2 regions of the Vreelandella halophytica genome follow, and region 1 is predicted to be linked to the other one. Evidence: riboswitches for the same ligand, from Rfam matches in the RefSeq annotation. Region 1 holds a riboswitch; the other holds the start of a gene.
The links. Region 1 has a riboswitch for cobalamin ahead of ACWHXT_RS16250 (ABC transporter substrate-binding protein). Riboswitches for the same ligand answer to the same signal wherever they lie in the genome.

Region 1 (10,146 bases):
AACTGCTGGAACAAAAAGTGACTCAGCTGCGCGCGCTCTCAAGCGTCGACCCTCTTACAGGGCTTCCCAACCGCGCCGCGCTCAGCCGACATCTCGACCGTCAAATTGCCGCGCGGCAAAGCGGCTTTGCACTCGCCTTCATCGACCTGGATGGTTTCAAAGAGGTCAACGATCGGTATGGCCACGAAACCGGCGACAAGGTGCTACAGCAGATTGCCAAGCGGCTGACCGATACCCTTCGCCACAAGGATATGGTCGCCCGTTTCGGCGGCGACGAGTTCGTCGTGGTGCTGGATGGCTATTTCGATCAAACGCTTGCCCAAAGCCCGCTTTATCGGCTCATCGACCGGCTTGCAGAGCCGGTTTTCGTGGACGATGTGTCGCTCACGCTGTCGGCCAGTATCGGGCTTACGCTTTACCCGCAAGCCAAAGCGTTGGAGCCCGACCAGCTGATTCGCCAGGCCGACCAGGCCATGTACCAGGCCAAGGTCGCGGGTAAAAACCGGGTATGTTTTTTCGATATCGATGACGAAGAGGTGCAAAAGGAGCGCCACGCCGAGCTCGTGGCGATCGACCGGGCAATGGCCGCGGGGGAGTTTGCGCTGTTTTACCAGCCTAAAATCAATATGCGCACGGGCAAGGTCGTGGGTGCCGAGGCGTTGATTCGTTGGCACCACCCGGCGCGGGGGCTGGTCGGCCCCCAGGATTTTCTGCCGGTATTGAGCGACACGCCCAACGGGGTGCGGCTAGGGTACTGGGTCATTCGTCAGGCGCTTGCCCAGCTAAGCGCCTGGCAAAGCCAAGGCCTGGAGACGGTAGTGAGTGTCAATATCGACGGCTACCACTTCCAGCACCCCCGTTTTTTACAGGAACTCGGCACGATCCTGGCGGATTTTCCCGAGGTGGCGAAACGCTGCCTGGAGCTCGAAGTGCTGGAAACCAGCGCCATCGACGATATCGACCAGGTGGCGCTGGTGATCAGCGCGTGCCGCGCCCTGGGGCTTCAGGTATCGCTGGACGATTTTGGCACCGGCTACTCGTCGCTTAGCCACTTAAAAGAGCTGCCGGTGGATACGCTCAAAATCGATCGCAGCTTTGTCCAGAACATGCTCGAAAGCCGGGGGGATCTGGCTATTTTGAAAGGGGTGATCGGCTTTGCCCAGGCGTTCGAATTCGGCGTCATTGCCGAAGGCGTGGAGACCCTGGCGCACAGCCGGGCGCTTTTGGAACTGGGCTGCGAAATAGGCCAGGGTTACTTCATTGCCCGCCCCATGCCCGCCAGCCACTTCCCCGGGTGGGTCGCGGCGTGGGCGCGAGAGGAGTTTCAAAGAAAGTACGGGGATTAAAGTACGGGTATTAATGTTTCAACCAGGAGGAAGCGGTTTGTTAACCAAAGCGGGCGTCATGGCGCGCAACAATATTACCGTGGTGGGCGAGGGCGACCAAACGCTCATGTTGGCCCACGGGTTTGGCTGCGACCAGCGGGTATGGCACTACCTGCTGCCGGCCTTGAAAGAGCGCTATACGCTGGTGCTATTCGACTACGTAGGCTCCGGGCAGTCGCAGCTAGCGGCGTTCGATATGAACCGCTACGCAACGCTCGAGGGCTACGCCCGGGACGTCATCGAGATCATCGAAGCGTTGGATTTGAACGAGGTGCACTTCGTCGGCCATTCGGTCAGTGCCACCATCGGCCAGCTGGCCGCGCTCGAAATACCCGAGCGCTTCGCCAGCCAACTGATGATCTGCCCCTCGCCATGCTTTTTGAACCTGCCACCGGATTATCACGGTGGCTTCGAGCGCGCGGACCTGGAAGAGCTTTTGGATTTGATGGAGCGTAACTATATCGGCTGGGCCCACTATCTGGCGCCGCTGGTGCTGGGCCCGGAAAGCTCCGAGAAGCTCATCGGCGAGCTCTCCGAGAGCTTCTGCTCCACCGACCCGGTCATTGCCAAGGTATTTGCTCGGGCCACGTTCTTTGCAGACTACCGGGCGGTGCTGCCCCGCGTGCGCCACCCGGCGCTGCTGCTACAAAGCCAGGTCGATACGCTGGCCAACCCGGAGGTGGGCCGCTATATGCACGCGCGTATGCCGGACAGCACGTTGAGGGAGCTGCCAAGCGTGGGCCACTGTATTCACATGACCGACCCGGAGACCGTGGGCCTTGAAATCAACGCCTGGCTCGCCCGTTACGTGCGCAACAGCGCCTGATCGATAGGGATGAAGGCGCTGGCCGCCTGGATCAGCGAGGCGGCGGTGAGCGGGGCGACGCCGTATACTTCGACGCGTTTACCGTGAACCCGGCGAATTTTTTCCGCGAGCAGGTCGAAGTCGCCGTCGCCGGAGACCAGCACGATGACATCGGCAAGCGGGGCGTGTTCGATGGCATCGAGGGTGATGCCGACATCCCAGTCGCCCTTGGCCGAGCCGTCGGCGCGCTGGATGAACGGTTTCAACTTCACCTCGAAGCCGATGCGGCGAAGGATGTTCTGAAACTCCCGCTGCTTGGCGTCGCCCTTGTCGATGGCGTAGCAGTAGGCCGCCGTTACCTCGCGATTCGCGCTAACCCGCCGCCAGAACGCATGGTAATCGAAGTGTTTACCAAACGCGTCGCGCACGGTGTAGTAAACGTTTTGGGTATCCACAAAAATGGCGACGGTGGTCATAGGCGTGGGCCGTTTTGCGCGGTGCAAGGGCCGCCAAACAGTCGGGTCAGTCGTTGGGGCATCTAATGAATCCTTTGAAAAGCGATGAGCGGCGCGCCGCCTTCCGGGTCGTCCACCAGGCGGGCATTCACGGCAAATAGCGTGTTCATGAGCGCCGGGGTGAGCACCTCGGTGGGCGTGCCGAGGGCCACGATGCGCCCGGCCTTCATGGCCAGCACCCGATCACAATGCAGCGCGTGTTGCAGGTCGTGTAGTGCGACGACGGCGGTGATCGGAAGCCGCCGAATGAGTTCCAGTATGGCGAGCTGGTGGTGAATATCCAGGTGGTTGGTGGGTTCGTCGAGCAGCATCAGCTGGGGCGTTTGCGCCTGGGCCCGGGCGATGTGCACGCGTTGGCGCTCGCCGCCGGAAAGCGAGCTCCACTCACGGTGGGCCAAATCGAGCATTTCGACCGCGTGCAGCGCCTGGTCGACGGCGGCTTCGTCCGCGTCGCGCCAGCCGCCCAGCCGCCCAAGCCAGGGCGTGCGGCCAAGCTCGACCGCGTCCCGGGCGGTGATGCGCTCGTCGGTGTCGGCCTGCTGGGCCACCAGCGCCATGCGCTGGGCAATCTGGCGCCGGCTCATGCGGGCAAGCGGCGTGCCGTTGAAGCGTACCTCGCCCTGGGCGGGCGTCAAAAGCCCGGCCAGCAGACGTAGCAGGGTGGATTTTCCCGCGCCGTTGGGGCCGATCACGCCCAGCGTCTCCCCCGGGTGAATATCGAGGTCCACGCCCTCGACGATCACCCGCCCCTGGAGCACCCCGCTAAGGCCGCGGGCGCTGAGCAGCGGCGGGGGTGAAGCGGTCGGCGTCTTCATCGCCGCCCCCGCACCATCAAGTAGGCAAACGCCGGGGCGCCGACCAGCGCGGTAATCACGCCGATCGGCAGCACCTGGCCGGGGATCACCACCCGGGAGACGACATCGCAAAGCACCATGAACAGCGCCCCGCAGAGCGCGGTGGCGGGCACCAACTGGCGGTGACGCACGCCCACCAAAAGGCGGCAGGCGTGAGGAATCACCAGGCCCACGAAGCCGATTGCACCGGTGATCGAGACCATGACCGCCGTGACGAGCGCGGCGGTGCCGATCAAAAGCGAGCGGGTCAGCCGCAGATTCACGCCTAATGAGGCCGCGCTTTCCGCGCCGAACGCGAAGGCGTCCAGCGCGCGCACCTGGCTAAGCGCCACGCCAAGGCTTGCGACCGCCACGGGCAGGGCAAGCCAGGCATCCGGCCAGCGCACCGCAGAAAGATTGCCCAAAAGCCAAAACATGATGCCGCGGGCCTGCTCGGCGTTGGCCGAGTGGGCGATGATAAAAGCGGTCAGCGCGTTGAAAAGCTGCGCCCCGGCGATGCCGGCCAAAATCAACACCCCCGCGCCTCGGGTGCCGGGGCCGCTGCCCGCCATGTGGGCGAGCAGCGCCACGAAGCTGAACGCGGCTAACGCGCCGGCAAACGCACCCATCGACATCGAGATCATGCCCGCCCCCACGCCGGCGACGGTCACGGTGACCGCGCCGGTGGAGGCGCCCGCGGAAATACCCAGCAGGTACGGGTCGGCCAGGGCGTTGCGTAAAAGCGCCTGTAAAATCACCCCGGACACCGCCAGCCCTGCGCCGCAGCAGGCGGCGACCGCGGCGCGCGCCATGCGGTAATGCCACACCACGGCTTCATCCAGGCTATTGAGCGGCTGGTCGGTCAGGCCGGTCTTTTTGGCCAGCACGTCGAGCACGGTGGAAAGCGGAATGCGCGTTTCGCCGACCGCGGCGCCGATAAAAAGCGCGGCGAGCAAACAAAGCGGCATCAGCCAAACCCAAGTGGCGGCGGCGGGGCGCGCCGTTTTCGCGCGCATCAGAGCGCCAGGTCGAAATCGGCCAGGTGCTCGACCAGCGTCTCGAGGGCGAAAATGCTGCGTATCGAGGGGTCCATGGCGTGGGCGTCGATGTCGATCACGCGCTCGCTTTGCACCGCGTCGAGCAGCCCGGTCACCGGGTCGCTTTGTAGGTAGTCGCGTTTGGTGGCCAGGTCGTCGGCGGGGAAGCGGCGGCGCTCCATGCGTGCGGCGGCGATAAAGGTAGGGTTGGCGCGGGCGATGTGCTCCCAGCCCACGCTCGGCCACTCCTCTTCGATGCTCACCACGTTGTCGATGCCGAGGGTGCTCATCATCCAGTCCGGTACGCTGTTCACACCCGCCACGTAAGGGTCGCTACCCAGCTGTGCCGAGGAGTACCAGAACACGCCGCTGGCATCCTTGGGCAAGCTGAGTGCCTGGGCGGCCTCGATCGCGGCGGTTTCTCGCGCCTTGAGCGCCTCGATGGCAGCATCGCCGCGCTCTGATACATCGAACATACGCGAAAGCGTCGCGATGGCCTGATACACCAGCGCCGGGTCGAAGAGCGTGCGCCGCGCGCCGTCCATGCTTTGGACGTTGTCCTTGCCCTCGCACTCGGTAGGCAGGGTCCAAAGCGCCACCCCTGCGTCGTCGAACATCTCGGGCGTGCCCACCACGCCGGCCGGCCCGACCATCCACTCAAAAGCGGAAATCACCAGGTCTGGCTCTTTGTTGATCACGCTTTCAAAACTGGGCGCGTCGTCGGAGAGGCGCTCGACGCCGGCATTCGCCTCGGCAAACTCATCGAGCACCGGGTTGACCCAAAGCGAGGTGCCGACCATTCGTTCTTCGAGGCCGAGCAGATAAAGCATTTCCGTCGCCGCCTGGCCGATGGTGACCACCCGCGCCGGCGGCGCTTCGAGGGTGATGGCATGACCGCAGCTTTCAAGCGTGAGCGGGTAGTCGGTGGCCGCCAGGGCAGCCGGCGCCGCGCAAAGGCCCAAAAGGGCCGTTGCGTTACGTAATGTCAGCATCATGTACACTCCCGTGCATGATCCGCGGCCGCCTGGGGCGCCGTGGTGAGTGAAGAGTCGTCGGCAGTTCTCCTGACTGACGGGTCATGGCTAGCTCACCTTCCCGGACGTAGCGTCCAGTGGTCTCTCGAGCGTCGCTCGCCGCCTACAGTTGCGGGGGCAGTTCCGGTTCGCGGCCAGGCCGCTTTGGATTCTCTATTAAGTTTCCGAAGAAACACCGACGCGCGCTATTCTAGAGAGCGCTCCTGGGCAGGGCAATTGCTCATTGCGTCAGGCGCCGCCCGCCCTTTACCCAGGGTTTGGGCTTGCCTACGCTTACATGACTGTCAGGGAGAACGGCGATGACTAGAATGGCGAATGCATCTACCACGTTGAGCGCAAAACGCTCGCTTTGGGCGGCGGTGCTGGCGGGCATCGGGGTCATGGCGGCCGTCGATGAAATCGTCTTCCACCAGCTTTTGCAGTGGCACCACTTTTTCGACTTCTCCACGCCGGCCTTCGGCATTTTGTCCGACGGGCTGCTGCACGCTTTCGAGCTGCTGGCGGTGGTGGTGGGGGTCTTCATGCTGCTGGATCTCTCCCAGCGCCAATGTTTGAGCATTGCCTGGGCAAAAGCGGGCTTTTTTCTGGGGATGGGCGGCTTTCAGCTCTTCGATGGCTTGATCAACCACAAGGTGTTGGGCCTGCATCAGATTCGTTACGGCGTGGACCCGCTGATGTACGACCTGGTATGGAACGCCTTCGCCCTCGTCTTTTTGCTGGTCGGGGTGTGGTTTTTCCGGCGCGCCCGGTCAAGCGCCGCGCGTTAAATGCACGCCCACGCCAACCCCCACGGCGCGCTGCTGGATTGGCTGCCCTTCGCGCTGGTCGTCCTCGTCACGCTGGTGTATCTGGTTGCCGCCCAGGGGCTTCACCGCCGGGCGTTCTGGAGCCGCAAGCGGTGCGGCTTCTTCGTGCTGGGCAGCGCGCTGCTAGGCGTGGCTTTCTGGCCCTCGCTGATGAACTGGGCACACCACGACCTGACCGGGCACATGACGCTGCATCTTTTGATCGGCATGTTCGCGCCGCTTGCCTGGGTGTTGGCCGCCCCGGTCACATTGCTGCTCAAAACGCTTCCGCAGGCGGGCGGCAAGGTGGTAGTGGCGCTTCTTCACAGCCGCTTCATTCGCTTGATCGCTCATCCGGTCACCGCACTGTTTCTCAACGTGGGCGGCATGTACGTGCTCTATATGACGCCGCTCTACGCCGCTTCGCTTGAAAGCCCGACGCTTCACTACGCCATTCACCTGCATTTCCTGCTGGCAGGTTATCTTTTCTGCTGGGCGATCCTCGCCGAGCCCGACACCTCGCCTCACCGGCTCAGCCTGCGCTTTCGCCTCGGCGTGCTGTTCGCCGCCATCGCCACCCACAGCCTGCTTGGCAAGCTAATGTATGCTCAAGGCTTGCCCCAGGGCACCGGCCACACCCTGGAAGACGTGCAAGCCGCCGCGCAGCTGATGTACTACGGCGGCGACCTGGCCGAGGTGCTGCTGGCGGTGGTGTTGATGACGTTTTGGTTGAGACGGCCGGTGGGGCGGCGAGAAGAGATAGGGGGAAGAAAGATGGTGCAAGGGGGATAGTGTGGCTGTCAGCCTGTTGGAGTGACCAGGCTGACAGTTATCTTAAGTTTAAGCTATTGTTCGGCGCTTATGACCCCAGAATGGAATCCCGGTCAGCATTGGCACGCTCTTCTGCCCGGTCACGGGCCGCTTCGAAGGCGTCCAAAAAGCTTTCGCCGTCTTCGCCAAACGTCTCCAGGTACCACTCCCTGACAGGATCGGCCAGGGCGCGAAACTCTTCCATCTCTTCTTCGGTCGGCGTGTAGATCTCGCCTCCCGCTTCTTCCCATTTGCGGTAAGCCTCCAGCTCCTTGCGTGGCTGGATACCAAACTGAACCGTCGCCATCATCGCCGCACCATCGGCAACGACACGCTGTTGCTCGGCCGTTAGCGATTGAAACTTCTGGTTCCCCATGAGCCACATGGCCGCCATGTACGCATGGTTATCCATGGTCATGTGCTTGATGACTTCCTGGAAGTTCATGTTGGTGATGTCTGAAATCGAGTTGAGCGTGCCGTCGACCACGCCGGTTTGCAGGCCGGTATACACTTCAAGCCAAGGCAGCGGGGTCGGCGATGCGCCCATTTCTCTGACCATGAGCTGCTGGATTTCCGACTCTATCGTGCGAAAACGAAGCCCTTCGGCATCGCTGGGCGTGCGAATTTCACGCTCGCCGTTGACGATGTTGCGCCAGCCTCCGGTCTGGGTCATGGACATCAGGCGGATGCCATCGTTACTGGCCTTGAGAATCTCATCGCGTAAAAAGCCGGTAAATTCCGGGTCGGTGAGCATGTTCATCGCCGCCCGGTCATCGGGGAACGTGTAAGGAATGTCCAGGCCCTGAATCGGGGGGTAAACCGAGGCGACGCCACCGGCCGTCGCCGTGTAGATGTCGACGATGCCTGCCTGCATGGCTTCGAAACACTCGTTGGCCGAGCCACATAGCTGCGCGCCGGCAAAGATATTGACGTTGATGTCGCCGGCGGTACGGCTCTCCACGTAATTTTTGAAGACCAGCGCCGCGTCATACTCCTGGTCTTCTTCGTTGGCGAGAAACACCAGATTGAGGTCGGTGGCGTGCGCCAGGGTTGACGTGAAAAGCGTGCCCCCGACTAGCAGCGTGGCGAGCGTTTTACCGGCGTGTTTCATGGACATTGTCATTGTTCTCCTTGGAGTTTTATTACGGGTCAAGCGACATAACCAAACATTCTGGGTAGTGCCAAAATGAGGTCAGGGATATAAACCAAAGCGAAAAGGATCGCGATCTCGACAAAAAATAGCGGCAGCATCTCCCAGGCTATTCTCTCGATACGTTCCTTACTGATACTACTGACCACAAAGAGGACCAGGCCCATCGGTGGCGTTATGAGCCCCATGATCAAGGTGATGCTCATTACGACAGCAAAATGGATGGGCTCAACGCCGACACCGATCATCACGGGGGCCAGGATGGGGCCCAAAATCAGAATGGCGGGGCCGGCATCCATGATCGTGCCGACGGCCAATAGAAAAACCACGACCAGAAAGAACAGAATCCGCGGATCGTCGGTAACGGAGAGGATGAAGGCGCTTACGAGTTGCGGCGTGCCTTTCAGGCTGACCAGCGATGCAAACGCGACGGCCGCCCCTACCAGCAGCAGAATGACCGCTGAGTTCAAGGCAGCTTTACCAAACAGACGGGGAAGCTCTTTGAAGCTGATTTCACGGGTCACGAAAAGCCCAAGAATCAATGCGTAAAAGGCAGCAACGGCCGCGCCTTCCGTGGGCGTAAAAATACCGCCCACGATACCGCCGATAAGAATGACCGGCGTAAGAAGCGGCATGAAGGCGGTCACGAATGCCTGCCACTTCTCTTTCCACGTGGCTTTACGAAGCGGCTCCGGGAACTCCTTGAAACGGGCCATGATGGCAATCGTGATCATGAGCCCTAAACCGATCAGGATGCCCGGCACGATGCCGCCCGCAAACATGCCCGCCACGGAGACGTTCATGATGAACGCATAAAGAATGAAGATGCCGCTGGGCGGAATAATGCTGGCAATGACCGCGGATGCGGCGGTGATCGCCGCCGAGAAACGGTTGGTGTAACCCGATTGGCGCATGGCCGGGATCATCACGGACCCCATGGCGGATGCATCCGCGACTGCCGAGCCTGAACCACCCGCCAGCATGAGGGAGGAGGCAACCGAGACCTGGCCAAGGCCGGCTTTGCGGTGGCCAATAAGCGTTTCGGCAAAACGCACGATACGCGCGGTGACCCCGCCCGCTGTCATCAGCTCGCCCGCCAGAATGAAGAAGGGCAGCGCCATCAAGGGGAAACTATCGATACCGGCAAAAAGACGTTGGAATAAAAGGTTGAGAAAGACCGGCCGGCCTTCCAACAGCAGACTAACGCCTGGCGCAAAAAGCATTAGAAAAACAATCGGCATGCCCGCGATTAAAAGAAAGAGGAATACCCATAAATAAGCAAAGGCCATGGTTATACCTCGACGTTGTCGTTATCAGCAGACGTTTCATGCCTGGCTGGTAAATGGATGTTGAAAAAGAGGCTATATGCCAAACGCAGGACGCGTTCAAAAGAGCTTAAAGCCGTGAGAAAAAAGCTTAAGGGGAGGACGTAGTAAACGATCGACATGCTAATGCCAAGCGATAGACTCGCGATCGTGGCACCTCGGTCGATACGGTCAAAGCCGAGTTTGATACACCAGATCAATACCGCCAAAACACATAGTTCGAGCAACAACTGCAAAAGGCGCCATAAAAAGGCATCTTTAAACCAGTCCGTCACTATTTCAAGGCTTGCGTTGAGCCCTTGGCGATGGGCGGCAGGAAAGAACAAAAACGCCATCCATACCATCATGAAACGCGCCAACTCCTCCGTCCATCCGAAGCTGTCGCTGAGCACGTAACGGAAAAAAACGTGGGTAATCATGATACCCAGCATGGCGGCCAGCAGAAGCGTTGCCATATATCCCGCCCA
Region 2 (10,146 bases), 1.8 Mb from region 1:
GCTTGCTTACAAGGCGGTCAATACGCTGGATTCCATGGTGGGGTACAAAAACGCCCGCTTCGCGGATTTCGGCTTCGCCTCGGCGAAGCTTGACGACATCGCCAACTGGCTACCCGCGCGGCTGACTGCGGTCTGCCTGTGGGCGGCGGGGGCGCTTTTAGCGGCCAGCGGTAAAGAAACCCTCTTCGTGGCCGATGCCTTTACCCATACCCGGCGCCAAGCGCCGCGCCACCCAAGCCCCAACGCCGGCTGGCCCGAGGCGATGGTCGCCTGGCTCATGGGGGTGCGCCTTGGCGGGGTCAACTATTACCAGGGTGTGGTTTCCCATCGTGCAACGCTGGGGCCGGGGAGGGTCACGCTCGGCGCCCGGCATATCGCCGTGACGATTCGCCTGATGCATTTGGCCTGGGGGCTTTTTTTGTTGATGATGATCATCTGTGGTTGGGCGGGAGGGGCGCTCGAAACGCTCGCTTCGGCGGCTGGTGCGGTGACCCTGCGCCTGGGGGCCGAATGATCGCGTTCATAAGCGGCGGGGCGCGCTCGGGAAAGTCCCGGCTGGCCGAAAGCCTCACGCTAAAAGCCGCTAAGGGGCACTGCTACTACGTGGCAACGGCGCGGGTGAGTGATGCCGAGATGGCCGAGCGCGTAGTGCATCACCGGGCCCGGCGCGACAGCCGTTGGGTCACCCTCGAAGCCCCGGTTGATCTTGACCAGGCGCTGGCACGTATTCCGGCCCACCAGGCCGTGCTGGTAGACTGCCTGACGCTCTGGGCCAGCCAGCTCCTGTTCAGCGCAGGGCTTTCCGAGGAGGAAGGCGTCCGGCGCCTCGAGGCGTTCGTGCAACGAGCCCGCGCCCGGCGCCTGCACCTGGTCGTGGTCTCCAACGACATCAACGAGGCGCTGCTGCCGGAGGACCCGGTGGTCTGGCGCTTTGTAAGCTTTCTGCAGCGCCTGCACCGTTTGCTGGCCCAGGAAGCCGACTCGGTGGTCGAGGTCGTCGCCGGGCGCGGCGTCGAGTGGAAACCCGCAAATACCGATTAGAAGAGTCACCGCCTTGAAAAACGCCCTGTTCGGCGCCGTGCTGGCGTTTCAGTTTTTGACCCGCGTGCCGCTGCCCATCGAGTGCCCATGGAACGCCGCCACCCGGCGCTGGGCACTGCGAACCTACCCGGTGGTGGGGCTTTTTATCGGCGCCGTGCTCGTGCTCGTCGCGCATTTTTTGGAGTACGTTGCGATGCCCGCGCCGCTTGGCGCGCTGGCGCTTTTGAGCCTGTGGGTTGCGCTGAGCGGCGCCCTGCATCTCGATGGCGCGATGGACCTGGCCGATGCGCTGGGCAGTAACCAGCCGCTGGCGCGGCGCTTCGAAATCATGAAAGACCCCCAGGTAGGCAGCTTCGGGCTGCTGGCGCTTTTTTTCCTGCTGGCCTGGAAGGCGGTGCTTTTATGGGCGCTGCTCGTCTACCAGGCGCCGCTCGTTTGGCTTTTGATCATTCCGGCGCTGGGCCGCTTTGCGGGCGCGGCGTTTCTGGTGCTAAGCCCCTGCGCTCATCAAGCGGGGCTTGCCTACAGTTTCAAGCGCTCGCTTACCGCGCAAGACGCCGTGCTTGCGCTGGTGCCGCTACTGGTAGTGGCGCTTTTTTACCCGGCGCTGGTCCTGTGGCTCATGGCGGCGCTTTTGTTTACCGCGCTTTACCGGGCGGGTGTTCTGCGTGCCTTCAGGGGCATCAATGGGGATATGGCCGGCGCTTTGATAGAAGGAGTTGAACTGTGGCTTTTGATGGTGATGTGGAGCTGGTGGTGGTTCGCCACGGGATAACGGCCTGGAATCTGGAGCGGCGTTACCAGGGCCAGCGCGATATTCCGTTGTTGTTGCCCGATGCGAAAGAGGGCCTCGACACGCTGCGCGAAGCGCTGGCAGGGGAGGCGTTCGACGCCATTTACGTGAGTGACCTGACCCGCTGCCGACAAACCTTCGAGTGGATCAAGCCCGAAGCCTGTGTAGCGCCGGTCCATGACGAGCCCCGGCTTCGTGAGCTCGACTTCGGCAACTACGAGGGCAAGGTGTACGACGAACTCAAAAACGACCCGGGCTATCGCGCCTGGATTGATAGCGTAGGAGAGCTTAGAATCCCCGGCGGCGAATCCGCGGGTGATCTGCGTCACCGCTTGGACGCCTGGCTCGAGGACGTGGCCCAAAGCGCCCGCCAGTGCGGCCATCAGCGCATACTGGCGGTCACCCACGGCGGGGTGATTCGCGAACTAAGACGGCGTTTCGAGTCCGTGCCTTTCTGGGAGGCCACGGTGCTCCAGGCCACTGGCCGGCGCCTGACACTCAAGTATCACGCTCAGCAAGAGGGGTGGCAATGCAGCTTTTCATCGGCGGTGCCCGCGCTGGAAAACGAGACGCCGTAAAAGCGCGCTTTGAAAACGCCGCCTGGTGGACCCTCGCCCCGGGCCAGCGCCTGGCGGACTGCCACTCGATACTGGTGCCCAACAAACCACTGGTGATCAACGGCTTTTTAAACTGGGTGGCGCGCCACGGCGAATACGAGGCGGATAACGACCGCCTGCGCGCTCAATGGCGTGAGGATATCGATTTTCTATGCCAGGCCGCTGCGGCCCGCAACGCGACCATCGTATTGATTTTAAACGAAGTAGGCCGAGGCCTGGTGCCCATGGCTCAGGACGACCGCCGCCTGCGCGATTTGAACGGCTGGCTGAGCCAGGACGCGGCGAAGCGCGCCGAGCGCGTGTGGTACGTGCGCCACGGCCTGACCCAGCGCCTCGCCGAGGTCGATTGACCTTGTCAGGGCAACTTGCTAGTTTACGCTCACCTTTGGGTGCTGGCCTGCGCGCCAGTTAAACGGGAAGCTGGTGCCCAATCCAGCGCTGCCCCCGCAACGGTAATCGAGTCAAGAACGGCCAATACGCCACTGTGTCGCATTCGACATGGGAAGGCCGCCGTTCGAAAAGGGTGCTGTTAACGTACTCCTTTTGCTCGTCAGCCCGGAGACCGGCCCAAACGTCACGGTTTTACTACCATTTCTGCCGAGTCGCGGAGGGCGTGCTCAGGGCTGATACGCGGCACTCGACCCCGCTATTTCCCCTTGCCAGTTCTCCGCGCGGCCATAAAAAACGGCTGTGCGGGTGAGCACGGCTCGAGGGGCTTTTCATGACATACGCGCGACCTACCGGGCTTGCCGCCTTGACGCTTGCCGCTCTGCCGCTGGCCGCTTTCGCCCAGCCAGGGCCTTCAGCGAACACGACAGCGCCCGAGCGAACCCTCGATCCGGTCGTCGTGACCGCCGCACTCGCCCCGCGCACCGCCCACCAAAGTCTTTCCTCGGTTACCGTGCTCGATGAAGCCACCTTTCGCCGCCAGGACCCGGTCAGCGTCACCGATCTTTTACGCGGCCAGCCCGGCGTCGACGTCTCCAGCAACGGCAGCTTCGGCAAAAATTCGAGCGTGTTCATTCGCGGCACCGGAAGCGCCCAGAACGTCTTGTTGATCGACGGTATCCGCCTGCGCTCCGCCACCAGCGGCGGGGCGGCGTGGTCGAATCTCGACCCGCGCATGTTCGAGCGCGCCGAGGTCGTGCGCGGCCCCAGGGGCAGCCTTTACGGGGCGGATGCCATCGGCGGCGTGGTGCAGCTATTCACCCACCAGGGCGATGAACAAGGCCCGCAGCCGCGGCTCTCCTTCGGCGGCGGCTCTTTCGGCACCGCGCGGGCCAGCGCCGGTATCAGCGGCCAGGAAGGCGGCACGCGTTACAGCTTCGCCGCCAGCCACTTCAATACCGACGGCGAGCCGGTGCGCCGCGGTGGCGACGACAAAGGCTTTGACAACACCTCCGCGCTCGCCCGGGTCTCGCACACTTTTGATAACGGCGCGGAGACCGGCGTACTGGCGCTGCGCGCCAGGGGCAACAACGAGTACGACGAGGGCGAGGACGACTTCGTGCAACAAGTGGCCGCCGTCTACGGTGAGGTGCCGGTGATGGATGCCTGGCGCTCGCGGGTCACGCTCTCCGAGGCCCGGGACGAAAGCGACAACATCGATGAGTTCGGCGACTCCACCTTCGACACCAAAATCCGCACCGCGCGCTGGGAGAATACCTTCACCGCCGGCGCCCATGAGTTCATCGCCGGGGCCGAGTACAGCGAAGACAAGATCGACAGCACCGTCGATTACGACGAAACCAGCCGGGACAACAAGGCGGCGTTCAGCCAGGCGCTTTTCGACTTCGCCCCGTTCACCCTGCAGGCCAGCGCCCGTTTCGACAGCAACGAAAGCTACGGCGACGAGGTGACCGGAAGCGTAGGCCTGGGCTTCGATGTCGACGCCCACCACACCCTGCGTGCCAATTATGGTACCGCCTTCAACGCGCCGACCTATAACCAGCTTTACTACCCGGACTTCGGCAACCCGGACCTCGAATCGGAAACATCCGAGACCGTCGAACTCGGCGCGCGGGGCCAGTACGCAAGCCTCTTTTGGGACGCCGCGCTCTACCAGACCGATATCGACAACCTGATCGCCGGCCAGGGCGAGCAGTTCAACGTGCCCACCTCGCGCGTTCGCGGCGTCGAGCTATCGAGCGGTGTAGAAATCGATGCCTGGACCTTAGCCGCCGCACTCACCTACACCGACCCGGAGAACCGCGCCACCGGCAACCGGCTGCAAAACCGCGCCACGCAAAGCCTGCGTTTGGATGTGGACCGCGCGCTGGGCGAGTACTCCCTGGGCGGTTCCTGGGTGGCGCAGAATCACCGCTACCGCGACGGGGCCAACGACGACCGCCTGGCGGGTTACGGCCTTGTGAACCTGCGCGCCGGCTGGGAGTTCGCGCCCCTGTGGAGCGCCCGGGTGACGCTGGAGAACGCCCTGGATCAGGATTACGTCACCACGCGCTCCTTCGATGGCGCCGACTACATCAACGCCGGCCGTGCGGCGTTTTTGAGCGTCAACTTTGGTCAATAAGTGGCTTCTGGGCCTGGCAGCGGCGCTCTTTATAAGCGCCACCGCCCAAGCCGAGGTGTGCGCCCAGGACGATCTCGACCGCGAGGTGTGTTTGAGCGCCCCGTCCGAGCGCATCGCCGCGCTTTCGCCGGGGGCGACGGAGCTCGTTTACGCCGCCGGGGCCGGCGAGCAGGTGGTAGCGGTGGTGTCATTTAGTGACTACCCGCCCGAGGCGCAAGCGGTAGCGTCCGTTGGCAGCCACACGCGTCTTGATCTTGAGGCGCTGGTGGCGCTCGAACCGGACCTGGTGATTGGCTGGGTGACCGGCAACCCCGCCGAGCAGCTCGACACGGTAGAGGCGCTGGGTATGGCGGTATTTTATATCGAGCCGCGCAGTGTAGAGGGGGTCGCCAGCGCCATCGAGCGTCTCGCCGCGCTTTCCGGCACCGATGCCGAGGGCGAGCGAATCGCCCAGCGCTTTCGCGACGAAATGGCGGCGCTGGAAGCGCAGTACGCCAACCAGCGCCCGGTCGATACCTTCTACCAGGTGTGGGACGCGCCGCTGATGAGCGTGAACGACGAGCACCTGATCGGCCAGGTGATTCGCCTGTGCGGCGGTCGCAACGTGTTTGGAAGCCAGGGCCGGCTGGTGCCGCGCCTGGACGACGAGGCGGTACTCGCCGCTGACCCGGCGGTGATCGTCGCCGGCGGCATGGGCGAGGAGAACCGCCACTGGCTGACCCACTGGGAGCAGTACCCGATTCTCGAGGCGGTCGCCCATGACCGGCTCTATTTCGTGCCGCCTTCGCTGATTCAGCGGCCCACGCCGCGCCTGGCTGAAGGCGCGCGTCTTTTATGCGAGCACCTGGCCACCGCCCGCACCGAGGCGGCGCCTTGAACGTAAGCCACTTGAAAGCCTGGCCCGCTGCGCTGGTTGGCCTGGCCGTGCTGGCGCTGGGGCTGGCGCTCGTCAGCGGCAGCGCATCAGTAGGAGTGGGCGAGCTTTTAAAGGTTTTAACCGGCGGGGGCGAGGCGCTCTCGCGCACCCTGGTGCTGGATTTACGCCTGCCCCGGGCGTTCTCCGCCTTCGCGGTCGGCGGGCTGTTGGCCGTTGCCGGGGCGCTGATGCAGGTGCTTTTACGCAACCCCCTGGCGGATCCTTACGTGCTGGGGCTTTCCGGCGGGGCGAGCATCGGGGCGCTTGGCGCGATGCTCGCGGGTATCAGCGGCTTGCTGGTCACCGGCTCCGCGTTTGTCGGCGCGCTGGTCTCGACGCTTTTGGTATTTGGCCTGGCCCAGGGGCGCGGCGGCTGGACCCCGGCGCGGCTTTTGCTGACCGGCGTGGTCGTCGCCTCGGGCTGGGGCGCGGTAATTACCCTGATGCTTGCGATGAGCCCGGCCGAGCGCCTGCCGGGCATGCTCTACTGGCTGATGGGCGACCTCGCCTACGCGCGAACGTTCTGGCCGCCGCTTGCGGTGTTGCTGGCTACCTGCGTGCTTTTATGGCCGCTGGGCAGAAGCCTGAACGTGCTGGCCCGCGGCCCGCACCAGGCCGCCGCTTTAGGTGTGGCGGTGCGCCCACTGGAGTGGGGCATTTACGTACTGGCAAGCCTGCTGACGGCGGTGGCGGTAACCACCGCGGGCAGCATCGGCTTTGTGGGCCTGGTGGTGCCGCACATGCTGCGCCTGGGGCTGGGCAACGACCAGCGCCGGATTCTACCCGCCTGCGCCCTGGCCGGCGGCACGCTGCTGGTACTGGCGGATACGCTCGCGCGCACGCTGATCGCCCCGGAGCAGCTGCCTGTTGGTGTGATCACCGCGCTTTTAGGCGTGCCGACTTTTTTGCTGCTGCTCTACCGGAGCCGCCCATGAGTACGCTAAGCGCGAAGGGGCTGGTGCTCGAGATTCCGGGCCGGGTAACCGGCCAGCCCATCGAGGTGAGCGTGGCACCCGGCCAGGTGTGGGGCGTGCTCGGGCCTAATGGGGCGGGCAAAACCACGCTCTTGCATACACTCGCCGGGCTGAACGCGCCGCGGGCGGGCCACGTCGAGCTCGACGGCGCGCCGCTTGGCTCGTTCAAGCGCCGCCATATCGCCAGGCGGCTGGGGCTGGTGTTTCAGGAGCGCATGGATGGCTTTCCCGCCACGGTACAAGAGAGCGTGATGATGGGCCGCCACCCGTACCTGTCACTTTGGCAGCGCGAGCGTCATGAGGATATCGAGCGCCTGAAGGCGGCGCTGGCCCAGCTCGATTTGAGCGCGCTCGAAAAGCGCTTGATCACCACGCTCTCCGGCGGGGAGCGCCAGCGGGTGGCGCTGGCCACGGTGCTGACCCAAAACCCGGCGGTGTGGCTTCTGGACGAGCCCACCAACCACCTGGACCTTCACCATCAGAGCGCGGTCATGGCGCTGTTGACCGAGCAGGCCCAAGCGGGGAAGGCGGTGATGATGTGCCTGCACGATCTCAACCTGGCCACCCGCTGGTGCAGCCATTTACTCCTTTTATACCCGGATGGCGAGGTCAGCGCCGGGCCGCGCAATGAGGTACTTAAGCTCGACGCCCTGGAGCGGCTCTACCGCCAGCGGCTAAGCGTAGCCGAGATCGACGGCGCGCCGGTCTACATGCCGCGGGTGACCCCCACCCAAAATGCCGGGAGGCCCTTGTGACGACGTTTCCCTTTGCCGCCGTCGTGGGTCATGAAGCGCTCAAGACCGCGCTGATCCTCAATACCATCAACCCGCGCATTGGCGGGGTGCTGATCAGCGGCCCGAGGGGCAGCGCCAAATCGACCCTGGCCCGGGCGCTGGCCGCGCTGCTGCCCAAAAGCGCCGCCGGTGAAGCGGCGTTCGTCACGCTCCCCCTGGGCGCCAGTGAAGAGCGCCTGACGGGCAGTCTCGACGTCAACCGCGTGCTGGCCGACGGCCAGGTCCACTTTCAGGAAGGGCTTTTGGCCCGTGCCCACGGCGGCATTTTGTACGTCGATGAGGTCAATTTATTGGCGGACACCCTGGTCGACCTGCTGCTCGATGTCGCCGCCAGCGGCACCAACGTCGTCGAGCGCGACGGCGTCAGCCACTCCCACGCGGCGCGCTTTAGCCTGGTCGGCACCATGAACCCGGAGGAGGGCGAGCTCAGGCCGCAGTTGCTGGACCGCTTTGGCCTGAGCGTGGTGCAGCCAAGCGAGACGAGCGTTGCCGAGCGCATCGCCATCGTGCGCCAGCGCGAAGCGTTTGACCGTGACCCTGAAGGTTTTGCCGAGCGCTTTTTACAAGAGCAGCGTGCACTGATCGAGCGCGTGGCCCGCGCCCAGCAAAGGCTTGATAGCGTCATCACACCGGACGCCGCCTATGAGCAGATCGCCAAACGCTGCGCGGCGGCAGGGGTCGAGGGCCTGCGCGCCGACGTCACCTGGCACCGCGCCGCCCAGGCCCACGCCGCCTGGCGCGAGGCAGCCAAGGTCGAACAAAGGGATATCGACGCCGTCGCCGCCTGGGTGCTCGACCACCGCCGCACCGTCCCGGAGGACGAAAGCCCGGATTCAAACGACGACGGCGAATCGAATAACGGCGAAAGCGGCGGCTCGGGGAACCAGCCGAACAGCCGCTCGGGCAACACGCCGCCGCCAACGTCCAACCGTGGTGAGGCGGCGGGCGCAGGTGCGGGCCAGGGCGCTAGCGATAATGCAGGCTCAGACGATTCAGGCCAGTGGGGCGCCATGGCGCCGGTCAAACAGCAAACCGCGGCGAATGAGGCGGGCCCAATGATACCGCAAGCGCCCTTACGCGCCCCGGTCAACAACGCCTTGAACGACCCGATGGAAGGCGGCGCGCGCAAGGGCCGCCAATGGGGCCGCGGCGCGTTCAAGCGCGCCCCGGCGGCCACACCACGGCTCGACCCGTTCGCGACCATCGTCGCCAACCGCGGCGTACGCCCCTGGCAAACGCTTTGCTACCGCCCGGCGCGCGCTGGCCAGCCGCGCCTTCACCTGGTGCTGCTGGATACCTCGGGCTCCACGCTGTCTTCAACCCCAGGCGGGCGGCTTTTAAGCCGCGCCAAGGGCTTTGTCGAGGCGCTAACCCGCCAGGCGTATCGGGGCCGCGAGCAGCTCGCCGTATTCGGCTTTGGCAACGACACCATCACGGCGTTACTTGCCCGCCAGCGCGCGCCCAAAAGCCTTTTGGTGAAACTCGACGACGCCGCGAGCGGCGGTGGCACCCCGCTTCGCTGGGCGGTGGAGCAGGCCGGGCGCCTGGTGCGCCAGTGGCAGCGCCGCGAGCCCGGCCTGCACGTTTTGACCTACCTGATTACCGATGGCCGCACCCGCGACTCCCTGGCGGGGTTAAAGCCACTGGGCGACTGCCTGGTGCTGGACACCGAACAAGCCAGGGTCAAGCGCGGCCAGGGCGAGCGGCTCGCCCGCGAGCTGGGCGCGCGCTATCAACCCCTCCCTTTTCAGGAGACCCCATGAGCATCGAGCGCCACCAAAACCGCATGCAGCGCAAAAAGGAAGTGGTCGACGAGCGCATTAGCCAGGCCACCGAAGAGCGCGGCGTGCTGATCCTTTTAAAGGGCAACGGCAAGGGCAAGAGTAGCTCCGCTTTGGGCACACTTGCTCGCTCGCTGGGCCACGGCCAACAAGGCGCGGTGATTCAGTTCATCAAGGGGCGCCGGGAAACCGGCGAGTACCTGTTTTTTCGCGACCACCCGCGTCTTGAATGGCACATCATGGGCCAGGGCTTTACCTGGGAGACTCAGGATCGCGCGCGGGATGTAAAAGCCGCCCAGGCCGCTTGGCACGTCGCGAAGGGGCTTTTGGAGAATCCGGACGTCGATATCATCGTGCTCGATGAAATGAGCTACATGTTCAAGTATGGCTACCTGGACGTGGCGCCGGTGGTCGAGGCGTTACAAAGCCGCCCGGCGCACCAGAACGTGATCATTACCGGGCGCACCATGGCAACGCCCTTACAAGAGATCGCCGATACCATCAGTGTCGTTCAGGACGAGCGCCACGCCTTCCGAGCCGGTGTGAAGGCCCAAAAGGGGATCGAATACTGATGCGTACCGCTCGTTGCCCCGCGCTCTTTATCGCCGCACCGTCATCCGGGCAGGGCAAAACCACCGTGACCGCCGCACTTGCCCGTCTTGTACGCAACCAGGGCAAGGTCGTGCGGGTATTCAAGACC

Region 2: linked by a shared signal. The riboswitch ahead of ACWHXT_RS06660 (TonB-dependent receptor domain-containing protein) and the one ahead of ACWHXT_RS16250 (ABC transporter substrate-binding protein) in region 1 are both predicted to bind cobalamin.

The regions. Positions count from the first base shown of each region.
Region 1 covers NZ_OZ309107.1:3,495,549-3,505,694, reverse strand. The annotation lists gene ACWHXT_RS16275 (putative bifunctional diguanylate cyclase/phosphodiesterase) at 1-1,346, shown strand, start outside; gene ACWHXT_RS16270 (alpha/beta fold hydrolase) at 1,384-2,211, shown strand; gene ACWHXT_RS16265 (LabA-like NYN domain-containing protein) at 2,190-2,666, opposite strand; gene ACWHXT_RS16260 (ABC transporter ATP-binding protein) at 2,729-3,520, opposite strand; gene ACWHXT_RS16255 (FecCD family ABC transporter permease) at 3,517-4,554, opposite strand; gene ACWHXT_RS16250 (ABC transporter substrate-binding protein) at 4,554-5,570, opposite strand; cobalamin riboswitch at 5,613-5,804, opposite strand; gene ACWHXT_RS16245 (DUF2243 domain-containing protein) at 5,909-6,376, shown strand; gene ACWHXT_RS16240 (cytochrome c oxidase assembly protein) at 6,377-7,186, shown strand; gene ACWHXT_RS16235 (TRAP transporter substrate-binding protein) at 7,254-8,321, opposite strand; gene ACWHXT_RS16230 (TRAP transporter large permease) at 8,354-9,643, opposite strand; gene ACWHXT_RS16225 (TRAP transporter small permease) at 9,646-10,146, opposite strand, start outside.
Region 2 covers NZ_OZ309107.1:1,414,215-1,424,360, forward strand. The annotation lists gene cbiB (adenosylcobinamide-phosphate synthase CbiB) at 1-514, shown strand, start outside; gene ACWHXT_RS06640 (bifunctional adenosylcobinamide kinase/adenosylcobinamide-phosphate guanylyltransferase) at 511-1,041, shown strand; gene ACWHXT_RS06645 (adenosylcobinamide-GDP ribazoletransferase) at 1,055-1,816, shown strand; gene ACWHXT_RS06650 (histidine phosphatase family protein) at 1,768-2,412, shown strand; gene ACWHXT_RS06655 (bifunctional adenosylcobinamide kinase/adenosylcobinamide-phosphate guanylyltransferase) at 2,364-2,801, shown strand; cobalamin riboswitch at 2,822-3,036, shown strand; gene ACWHXT_RS06660 (TonB-dependent receptor domain-containing protein) at 3,173-4,981, shown strand; gene ACWHXT_RS06665 (cobalamin-binding protein) at 4,971-5,858, shown strand; gene ACWHXT_RS06670 (FecCD family ABC transporter permease) at 5,816-6,832, shown strand; gene ACWHXT_RS06675 (ABC transporter ATP-binding protein) at 6,829-7,626, shown strand; gene ACWHXT_RS06680 (AAA family ATPase) at 7,623-9,428, shown strand; gene cobO (cob(I)yrinic acid a,c-diamide adenosyltransferase) at 9,425-10,018, shown strand; gene ACWHXT_RS06690 (cobyrinate a,c-diamide synthase) at 10,018-10,146, shown strand, end outside.